Regions from separate parts of the Streptomyces sp. NPDC034084 genome, predicted to be linked through region 2. Evidence: riboswitches for the same ligand, from Rfam matches in the RefSeq annotation. Region 2 holds a riboswitch; each other region holds the start of a gene.
The links. A riboswitch is a leader RNA that binds a small molecule or an ion and turns the genes downstream of it on or off. The one in region 2 is predicted to bind cobalamin.
Positions count from the first base shown of each region.

Region 1: linked by a shared signal. The riboswitch ahead of ACZ51I_RS10920 (ABC transporter substrate-binding protein) and the one ahead of ACZ51I_RS00310 (cobalamin biosynthesis protein) in region 2 are both predicted to bind cobalamin.
Region 3: linked by a shared signal. The riboswitch ahead of ACZ51I_RS16345 (ribonucleoside-diphosphate reductase subunit alpha) and the one ahead of ACZ51I_RS00310 (cobalamin biosynthesis protein) in region 2 are both predicted to bind cobalamin.

Region 1 is NZ_JBVISK010000002.1:1,199,463-1,202,514, reverse strand. Features, by position in the region: gene ACZ51I_RS10935 (NAD-dependent epimerase/dehydratase family protein) at 1-133, shown strand, start outside; gene ACZ51I_RS10930 (ScbR family autoregulator-binding transcription factor) at 181-819, opposite strand; gene ACZ51I_RS10925 (cold shock domain-containing protein) at 1,244-1,426, shown strand; cobalamin riboswitch at 1,477-1,654, shown strand; gene ACZ51I_RS10920 (ABC transporter substrate-binding protein) at 1,735-2,805, shown strand; gene ACZ51I_RS10915 (FecCD family ABC transporter permease) at 2,802-3,052, shown strand, end outside.
Region 2 is NZ_JBVISK010000001.1:55,590-58,641, forward strand. Features, by position in the region: gene ACZ51I_RS00300 (inorganic phosphate transporter) at 1-1,234, shown strand, start outside; gene ACZ51I_RS00305 (hypothetical protein) at 1,251-1,472, shown strand; cobalamin riboswitch at 1,600-1,739, shown strand; gene ACZ51I_RS00310 (cobalamin biosynthesis protein) at 1,775-2,749, shown strand; gene ACZ51I_RS00315 (cobyric acid synthase) at 2,746-3,052, shown strand, end outside.
Region 3 is NZ_JBVISK010000004.1:262,914-265,965, forward strand. Features, by position in the region: gene ACZ51I_RS16345 (ribonucleoside-diphosphate reductase subunit alpha) at 1-1,962, opposite strand, end outside; cobalamin riboswitch at 2,093-2,215, opposite strand; gene ACZ51I_RS16350 (GNAT family N-acetyltransferase) at 2,270-2,770, opposite strand; gene mctP (monocarboxylate uptake permease MctP) at 2,859-3,052, opposite strand, start outside.

The DNA of each region.
Region 1 (3,052 bases), on a different contig from region 2:
CATGCTCGCGACCGACCACTGGTTCGCCGACGAGCGACCCTGGCGGGACCTGGGCTGTGACCCGGGGCCGGGCTTCAGGGCGGGCTTCGCCGGCCACCTGGCGTGGTACCGGGATCTCCTCGGCCGCTCCTGACGGCTTGCCCGCCCGGCCCGCCCGCCCGGCCGGATCCCCGCCCGCAGTCAGCCGAGGAGCGCGGTCACGGCCTGACTGCCCGCCGGGTCGAGCCCGGCGAGGGCCTCCGGGCCCGCCAGTGTCGGAAGCAGTGTGCCCCACAGGCCCGTGACGGTCCGGGGGGACAGCCATTCGCCGTTGTCCCTGCCGAGGGCCTCCAGGCCGATGGTGGCGGCCACGACCGTGCGGGCGAGGTCCTGCCGGCGCCCGGCACCGACGGCGAGCAGTCCCTCGTCGGCCGCCTCCGCGAGCCGCTGCTGCACACAGCTCTGCCACTCCTGGCGCAGAGTGAGATCCGTACGGGAGTCACCGGCGCAGCTGAGCCGGAATCCGGCGCGGACGACGACGTCCTCGCGGACCAGTCGGGCCAGCGCGTGCGAGGTGTCGACGAGGTTCTGCAGGGCGTTCGACACCTGTCCGTACACGAGGCGGGCGGCCCGGCGCAGGGTGCTGCGGGCCTCGTCCTCGACGGCGCCGGCGACGGCCGCCTTGTTCTCGAAGTGGAAGTGGAGCGCGCCGGGGCTCACGCCCGCTCCCGAGCTGATGGCGGACAGCGTGGCCAGGGCGTAACCGTGCCGGTCGAACTCCCCGGCCGCCGACCTGATCAGCGCGTCACGGGTGCGTGCAGCCCGCTCTTGTTTGGTCACCGATGGCTCCACGACTGTAAACCGACTGCTCGGTATTGTACGAGCGGAGGCCGCGCCTCGGTGCGCCGGCGTCGGGCCTCGACCGCGCGCTCCGGCAGGCCGAGGAGTCGGTGCGGCGCCCCGGCAGGTTCACGGCGGATCGCTTACCAGGGCGGCCGCGCCCGACCCGTGAGGAAAAGGGCGAGGCCCGCTGTCGGACACGGGGGATCTCCGACAGCAGGCCTCTGTTGAATATTCTACGAGATCGTCGGGAGTGGTTCGCCCCCCGCCGAGTACCTCCGCGGGACGCCGGTGGCGAAGGGTGCCCGGAAGGGGTACATCTCCCCTGAGACGCGGACACGGCCGCCGCCCGGCGCCGGGCACCCTCGACCGCGTCGCCGGTGACGACGAGGAGGTCGCGGTGGACGGCAGAAGCACAGGGTTCGTGCATTCCTTCAATCGTCTCGGCGGGTACGGCTTCGTCGTCCCCGTGGGCTCCGAGGAACAGGTGTACTTCAGCGCCGAGGACATCGAGGGCGAGGAGCGAACGGTCTCCGAGGGCCAGCAGATCTCCTTCGTCCTGGTCCTCGGCGAGGGCCGCTTCGAGGCGAAGGAACTGCGTCTCTGACACCGGCCGGGCCCCGGGGCGCGGCCGGCGCCCGGTGGTACTGTGCCGAGGCCAGTCGCACCTTTGTACGCACCTGAACGGGTACGTCCACGGGTCAGGGAATCCGGTGGGAGACCGGAACTGACGCGCAGCGGTGAGGGCGACGGGCGGAGCATCGGCCACTGGGCGGCACGACGGGCCCGGGAAGGCGCTCCGTCCGGCTGACCCCGAGTCCGAAGACCTGCTGGCGGCCCCGGCGGCACGCCGTCGTCCGGGGAGGACCGTACGACAGGCTCCGCGTATGAGCCGTGGCCGCAGAGGAAGTTCCCGTGCCGCTCGCACACCCCGTCCGCTCCGCCGTGCTCACCCTGGCCGGCGCCCTGCTCCTCACCACGACGGCGACCGGCTGCGGCGGTGGGCCCGCCGACGCGCCGGGGAAGGGCGCGGCCGCCCGGGCCGGGTCCCCGGAGTCCGGCTTCCCGGTGATCCTCGACGACGACTGCGGACGGCCGGTCCGGGTCGACCGCGCCCCGCGACGGGCCGTCGCCCTCGACCAGGGAGCGGCGGAGATCATGCTCTCCCTCGGCCTCGCCGACCGCATGGTGGGCACCGCCACCTGGACGGACCCGGTGCTCAAGGGCCTGGAGAAGGAGAACGCGAAGGTGCCCCGCCTCGCCGACCGCTACCCCTCCTTCGAGAAGGTCCTCGACGCCGAACCCGACTTCGCGGCCGCCTCCTTCGCGTACACCCTCGGCAAGGGCGGGGTGGCGCCCCGCGAGCGCTTCGAGCAGCTCGGCGTCCCCACCTACCTCTCGCCCACCGACTGCGTCGGCAAGGACAACGGCGGTGACGGCGACGGCGTCCGCACCCGGCCCCTCACCATGGACACGGTCTACGGCGAGATCCGAGACCTGGCCCGGGTGTTCGCGGTCCCCGAGCGGGGCGAGAAGCTCGTCGCCGGGCTCAAGGCCCGGGTGGCGAAGGCCACGGCGGCGGCCGACGTCACGGGCGCCACCGTCCTCTACTGGTTCTCGGACTCCAAGTCGCCGTACATGGCCGGCTGTTGCGGTGCGCCCGGGATCGTCAGCCACGCGCTCGGGGTGAAGAACGTCTTCGACGACACCCGTGAGGAGTGGCCCCAGATCAACTGGGAGACCGTCGCGGACCGCGACCCCGACGTCCTCGTGCTCGGCGATCTGACCCGCCGCTCGCAGTCGGCCGAGAGTGCCGCGAAGAAGATCGAGTTCCTGGAGTCCGACCCCGTCACCCGGAACATGACGGCGGTACGGCGCAAGCGGTACGTCCTGCTCAGCGGCCAGGCGATGAACCCCACCCTCCGTACCGTCGAGGGCGTCGAGAAGGTGGCGGCCGCGCTCCGCGCGTACGGTCTCGCGAAGTGACGGCAGGTGAGGGCGCGTCCCGCGAGGTGGTGGTACGCGCCGGTGTCACGGTGCTGCTGTGGGCGGCGGCCGGGCTCGCGCTCCTCTGTCTGTCGGTGGCCGTGGCCATCACCATCGGCCCGGCGGACCTCGGGGTCGGCGAGGTCGGGTCCGTGGTCGCCGCCCACCTCGGCGGCGGCGCCTCGGACCTCTCGCCGATCCGCGACGGGATCGTCTGGGACCTGCGACTGCCCCGTACCCTCCTCGC
Region 2 (3,052 bases):
GACAGCTCTCGTGTTCGATTTCACGAACGGTTTCCACGACACCGCCAACGCGATGGCCACGACCATCTCGACCGGTGCACTCAAGCCCAAGACGGCGGTGGCCATGTCCGCCGTGCTCAACCTCGTCGGCGCGTTCCTGTCCGTGGAGGTCGCCAAGACGATCTCCGGCGGGATCATCAACGAAGAGGGCATTCGTACAGAAGTGATCTTCGCGGCGCTCGTGGGCGCCATCCTGTGGAACCTGCTGACCTGGCTGCTCGGGCTGCCGTCCAGCTCGTCGCACGCCCTCTTCGGCGGCCTCATCGGCGCCGCGGTCATGTCGGCCGGCTGGTCCGCCGTGAACGCGCCGACGATCGTCACCAAGGTCCTCATCCCGGCCGTCGCCGCGCCGATCGTCGCGGGTCTCGCCGCGATGCTCGCCACGAGGCTCACGTACAAGCTGGGCGCGAAGACCGACGAGAAGCACACCGCCAAGGGCTACCGGGTCGGCCAGATCGCCTCCGCCGGTCTCGTCTCCCTCGCCCACGGCACCAACGACGCCCAGAAGACGATGGGCATCATCACCCTCGCCCTGGTCACCGGCGGCGTCCTCGCCCCCGGCTCGAACCCCCCGATGTGGGTCATCGTCTCGGCCGGTCTGGCGATCGCGCTCGGCACCTACCTCGGCGGCTGGCGCATCATCCGCACCATGGGCAAGGGCCTCACCGACCTCCGGCCGCAGCAGGGCTTCGCCGCCCAGACCAGCGCCGCCACGGTCATCCTCGCCTCCTCGCACCTCGGCTTCTCCCTCTCCACCACCCAGTCCTGCTCGGGTGCCGTGATGGGTGCCGGTCTCGGCCGCAAGGGCGGTGTCGTCCGCTGGTCGACCGCGACCCGGATGTTCGTCGCCTGGGGTCTGACGCTGCCCGCCGCCGGCCTGGTCGGCGCCGGTGCCGAGTTCCTCACCCAACAGGGCCCCTGGGGCATCGTGGCCGTCGCGGTCCTGCTCGTCGCCGGCTCGGGCGTCATCTGGACGCTCTCCCGCCGCAAGCCGGTCGACCAGCACAACGTCACGGCCGACGACCTCGACGGCGACGGCGAGCCCGCGGGCGTCGTCACCACCGCCATCGCGGCCGTCACCCCGCCGCCGGCCGGCTCCGTCGCCGCCGTCACGGACGAGGACCTGAAGGCCACCATCCCCGCGCCGGTCCCCACGGACCCGGCCGCTCCCCCGGCCCCCGCCGCCGCGGTCTAAGGAACTGGAACCAAGCATGAAGATCGACTGGGCAGCCCTCGGCTCCGTCTTCGGAGTCAGCCTCGTGGCGACCGTCGCCCTCGTGGGCCTCTTCACCCTCGGTGTCATCGGCCTCTCCAAGCAGGAACAGGCCGCCGCCCAGGGGGGCTCCGCCGCCCTGGCCCGCACCGGCGCCTACGCCTGCTTCGCCCTGTGCCTGACGGCCGTGGCGTACGGCATCTACCTGATCGTCGCCTGACGGTCCCCGGTACCTCGGCCGGGCGGTCCGCACCTTCGGGTGCGGGCCGCCCGGCCGCCGTCTTTCCGGCGCCGTGTCTGTGGTGCTTCGCACAGTGACACGGTGCAGGTCAAGGGTGAGTTGACGGCTGTTCTCGGGCCGTGGTGGACTGCCGAGGCCATTACGGAGGCAGTAGAGGAAGTCCGGTGCGAATCCGGCGCGGTCCCGCCACTGTGACCGGATCCGAAGGGTCCGGGAGTCAGGAACTCTCGCCGCCGGTCACGTCGATCCAGGGCGCGGACCCTGAGTGAGGACACAGCGCCATGCCCGGCCGCAGCCCCAGACTTTCCCGAGCCCCCGGTGTCTTCGCGTACGGCGCGGCCGCGGGCCTCGCCGTCGACCTGCTCGTCGGCGACCCCCGCCGAGGGCACCCCGTCGCCGCCTTCGGCCGCGCGGCCGGCCGGGTCGAACGGGCCCTGTGGCGCGACCACCGCGGCTGGGGCGCCCTGCACACCGCCGTCTGCGCGGGTGGCACCGTCGCGGCGGGCGCCCTCGCCGCGCGTGCGGTACGGGGCAGCCGCGCCGGATCCGTCGCGCTCACCGCCGCCGCCGTCTGGGCCGTCGTCGGCGGTACGACCCTGGGGCGCGAGGCCCGCGCCATCGGCGGAGCGCTCGCCGCGGGGGACCTGGAGGTCGCCCGGGAACGGCTGCCGCACCTGTGCGGACGCGACCCGCACTCCCTCGACGGTCCCGCGATGGCCCGCGCGGTCGTCGAGTCCGTCGCCGAGAACACCTCCGACGCCGTTGTCGGTGCCCTCTTCTGGGGCGCCGTCGCGGGCGTGCCGGGGCTCGTCGGCTTCCGCGCCGTCAACACCCTGGACGCCATGGTCGGCCACAAGTCCCCCCGGTACCGGAGGTACGGCTGGGCCTCGGCCCGCCTCGACGACCTGGCCGGCTGGCCCGGGGCCCGGCTGACCGCCGCCCTCGCGACGGTCGCCGGCGGGAACCCGCGCGGAGCCGTACGGGCCTGGCGGGCGGACGCGTCGAAGCATCCGAGCCCCAACGCGGGGCCGGTGGAGGCCTCCTTCGCGGGCGCCCTCGGCGTACGGCTCGGGGGGACCCTCTCGTACGCCGGGCGGGTCGAGCACCGGCCCGTCCTCAACGGGGAGGGGCGGCCCGTCGAGGTCGCCGACATCGACCGCGCGGTCCGGCTCTCCCGCCGGGTCACGGGACTGACCCTGGCCGCCTGCGTCGGCGGCCGCATGATCGCGAGCGCACTGAAGCGGAGGAACGCATGAGGGGTGGGGGGCTGCTCGTCGCCGGGACCACGTCCGACGCGGGCAAGAGCGTCGTCACGGCCGGCATCTGTCGCTGGCTGGTCCGGCAGGGCGTCAAGGTCGCGCCGTTCAAGGGACAGAACATGTCCCTGAACTCCTTCGTCACCAGGGAGGGCGCCGAGATCGGCCGCGCGCAGGCCATGCAGGCGCAGGCGGCGCGGGTCGAGCCGACCGCCCTGATGAACCCGGTGCTGCTCAAGCCCGGCAGCGACCGCTCCAGCCAGGTGGTGCTGATGGGCAAGCCGGTGGGCGAGATGAGCGCCC
Region 3 (3,052 bases), on a different contig from region 2:
GTCCCACACGCCGAGCTTCTTGAGCTCGTCGACGAGGTACGAGTTGACCTGGAGGAACTCGCCGGACAGCGTCTCGCGCTTGAACAGGTTGGAGACCTGCGGCTCGATGCACTCGTAGACGCCCGCGATCGAGGCGATCGTCGCCGTCGGGGCGATGGCGAGGAGGAGGCTGTTGCGCATGCCGGTGGACGCGATGCGCTCGCGCAGGGCCGCCCACCGCTCCGGCCAGTTGAGCTCGACGTCGTAGTGGTCGGGGTGCAGGACGCCCCGGGCGGTGCGGGTCTTGTCCCAGGCGGGGAGCGGGCCGTTGCGCTCGGCGAGCCCGGCGGAGGCCTCGTACGCGGCGAGCATGATCCGCTCCGCGATACGGGTGGACAGGGCGCGCGCCTCGGGGGAGTCGAACGGCAGCCGCAGCTTGAAGAAGACGTCCTGGAGGCCCATCGCGCCGAGGCCGACGGGGCGCCACTTGGCGTTGGAGCGGCCCGCCTGCTCGGTCGGGTAGAAGTTGATGTCGACGACCCGGTCGAGGAAGGTGACGGCCGTGCGGACGGTCTCGTCCAGGCGCTCCCAGTCGATGTCCGAACCGGTGACGAAAGCGCCGAGGTTGACGGAGCCGAGGTTGCAGACGGCCGTCTCGCCGTCGTTCGTGACCTCGATGATCTCGGTGCAGAGGTTCGAGGAGTGGACGACGGTGCCGGGCTCGGCGGTCTGGTTGGCCGTACGGTTCGAGGCGTCCTTGAAGGTCATCCAGCCGTTGCCGGTCTGGGCCAGGGTCCGCATCATCCGGCCGTACAGGTCGCGGGCCGGCATCGTCTTGCGGGCCAGGCCCGCCGCCTCGGCCTTGCGGTAGGCGGCGTCGAACTCCTCGCCGTACAGGTCGACGAGCTCGGGCACGTCCGCCGGGGAGAACAGCGACCATTCGGCGTCGGCGTTGACGCGGCGCATGAACTCGTCCGGGATCCAGTGCGCGAGGTTCAGGTTGTGCGTACGGCGCTGGTCCTCGCCCGTGTTGTCGCGGAGCTCCAGGAACTCCTCGATGTCGGCGTGCCAGGTCTCCAGGTAGACCGCGGCGGCGCCCTTGCGGCGGCCGCCCTGGTTCACGGCGGCGACGGAGGCGTCGAGGGTCTTCAGGAACGGCACGATGCCGTTGGAGTGGCCGTTGGTGCCGCGGATCAGCGAACCGCGGGCGCGGATGCGGGAGTAGGAGAGGCCGATGCCACCCGCGTGCTTCGAGAGGCGCGCGACCTGGTGGTAGCGGTCGTAGATGGAGTCCAGCTCGTCCTGGGGGGAGTCCAGGAGGTAGCAGGAGGACATCTGCGGGTGGCGGGTGCCGGAGTTGAAGAGCGTGGGGGAGGACGGCAGGTAGTCCAGGCGGCTCATCAGGCCGTACAGCGCGGCCACTTCGTCGAGGGCGCGGACCGAGTCGTCCTCGGCCAGGCCGCAGGCCACGCGCAGCATGAAGTGCTGCGGGGTCTCGATCACCTTGCGGGTGATCGGGTGGCGGAGCAGGTAGCGCGAGTAGAGGGTGCGCAGACCGAAGTAGCCGAAGCGGTCGTCGCCGGCCGGGTCGACGGTCGCGTCGAGGCGTGCCGCGTGCAGCGTGACGAACTCTGCGGTGCGGTCGGCGATGAGGCCCTCGCGGTGCCCGACGGCGACGGAGGCCGAGAAGGAGACGGCGCCCTGGCCGGCGGCCTCGTCGGCGATGGTGAGGGTGAGGAGCCGGGCGGCGAGCCGGGAGTACGCCGGGTCGTCGGCGATCAGGCCGGCGGCCGCCTCGGTGGCCAGCTCGCGCAGCTCCGCCTCGTCCGACAGGGCGCTGCGGCCGCGGAGCGCGGCGGCGGCGACCTTGCCGGGGTCGGTGTCCGGGAGGTCGGCGGTGAGATCGGTCAGGGTCCGCAGGAGTACGGTCCCGGGGCCGTCGGTCTCGATCGCTGCGGCCGGATCGGCGGGCGCGATGGTCACGTGGGGCTCTCCCTCGCTCGGCTCGGGGCCGCGGGCGGGAGGCGGGCAGGCGGGCACCCGTACGCGCGGGTGCGCCGCGTCCACCGGCCCACTCCGCGAGGCCCGGACGTCTGTGGCACCCGGAACGGACGGACCGGGCGCGCTGTCGGCAGGTCTTCGGACTCACCGCGTACGAAACCGCACGAAGCACACCGTTGCGGGACAGTTCCGGATTCGCGCCGGATTTCCCTGCGTCGACAGCGAGGACGAGCATACATGTGGGGGGCGCCGCTCGTGGCACCCCCCACATGTTGTGTCGGGTCGGGGGCTACAGCTCCAGGGCGTACGTCCGCAGCGCATGGCCCGGGACGGGCTCCCAGTCCCGCTCGGGGGTGCGGACGAAGCCGAGCCGCTCGTAGATCCGGTGCGCCGAGACCATCAGGCCGTCCGTGGAGAGGACCAGGCGCGCGCACCCGGGGAGGGCCGCCGCCCGGTCCACGCAGGCGCGTACGAGGGCTTCCCCGATGCCCCTGCCGCGGGCTTCCGGCGCGACCACGAGCATCCGGAACTCGGCCTCGCCCGGGACGGCGATGTCCGCCCAGGGGGTGCCGCCGTGGGCGAAGGTGACGCCGCCGGTGATGCCGCCCTCCGGGCCGACGGCGACGAGCACCTCGCTCTCGCGCGCCCGCCGGGCCGTGTCGCGGAGCACGTCCAGGTAGAAGTCGTCCTCGCCGTGCAGCAGCAGCCCGTCGTTCAGGTAGGTCAGCCCGGTGAGGTCACCGAATTCCTCGTACTCCTCGGGCCGTACCGCCCTGATCGTGAAGTCCATGGGAGGCAGTCTGCCTTCCCCGGGGGACGCGAAGGGGCCCGGGATCTCCTGGCGGAGGTCCCGGGCCCCGGTCGTGCGCGGTGCCGGATCAGTGCGTCGGGGTGCCGACCTCCGGGAGCTCGGTGCGGACTCCGGCGTCGCCCGCGTCCGCCGTGTAGTCCTCGGGGGAGGTCTCGTCGACGCCCTCGGGGGCGTTGACGGCCTTGAGGACGAAGGTCAGGACGACGGTGACGACGACGTTGAGCACGAAGGCGGTGAGGCCGATGTAGCCGATCTCGCCGA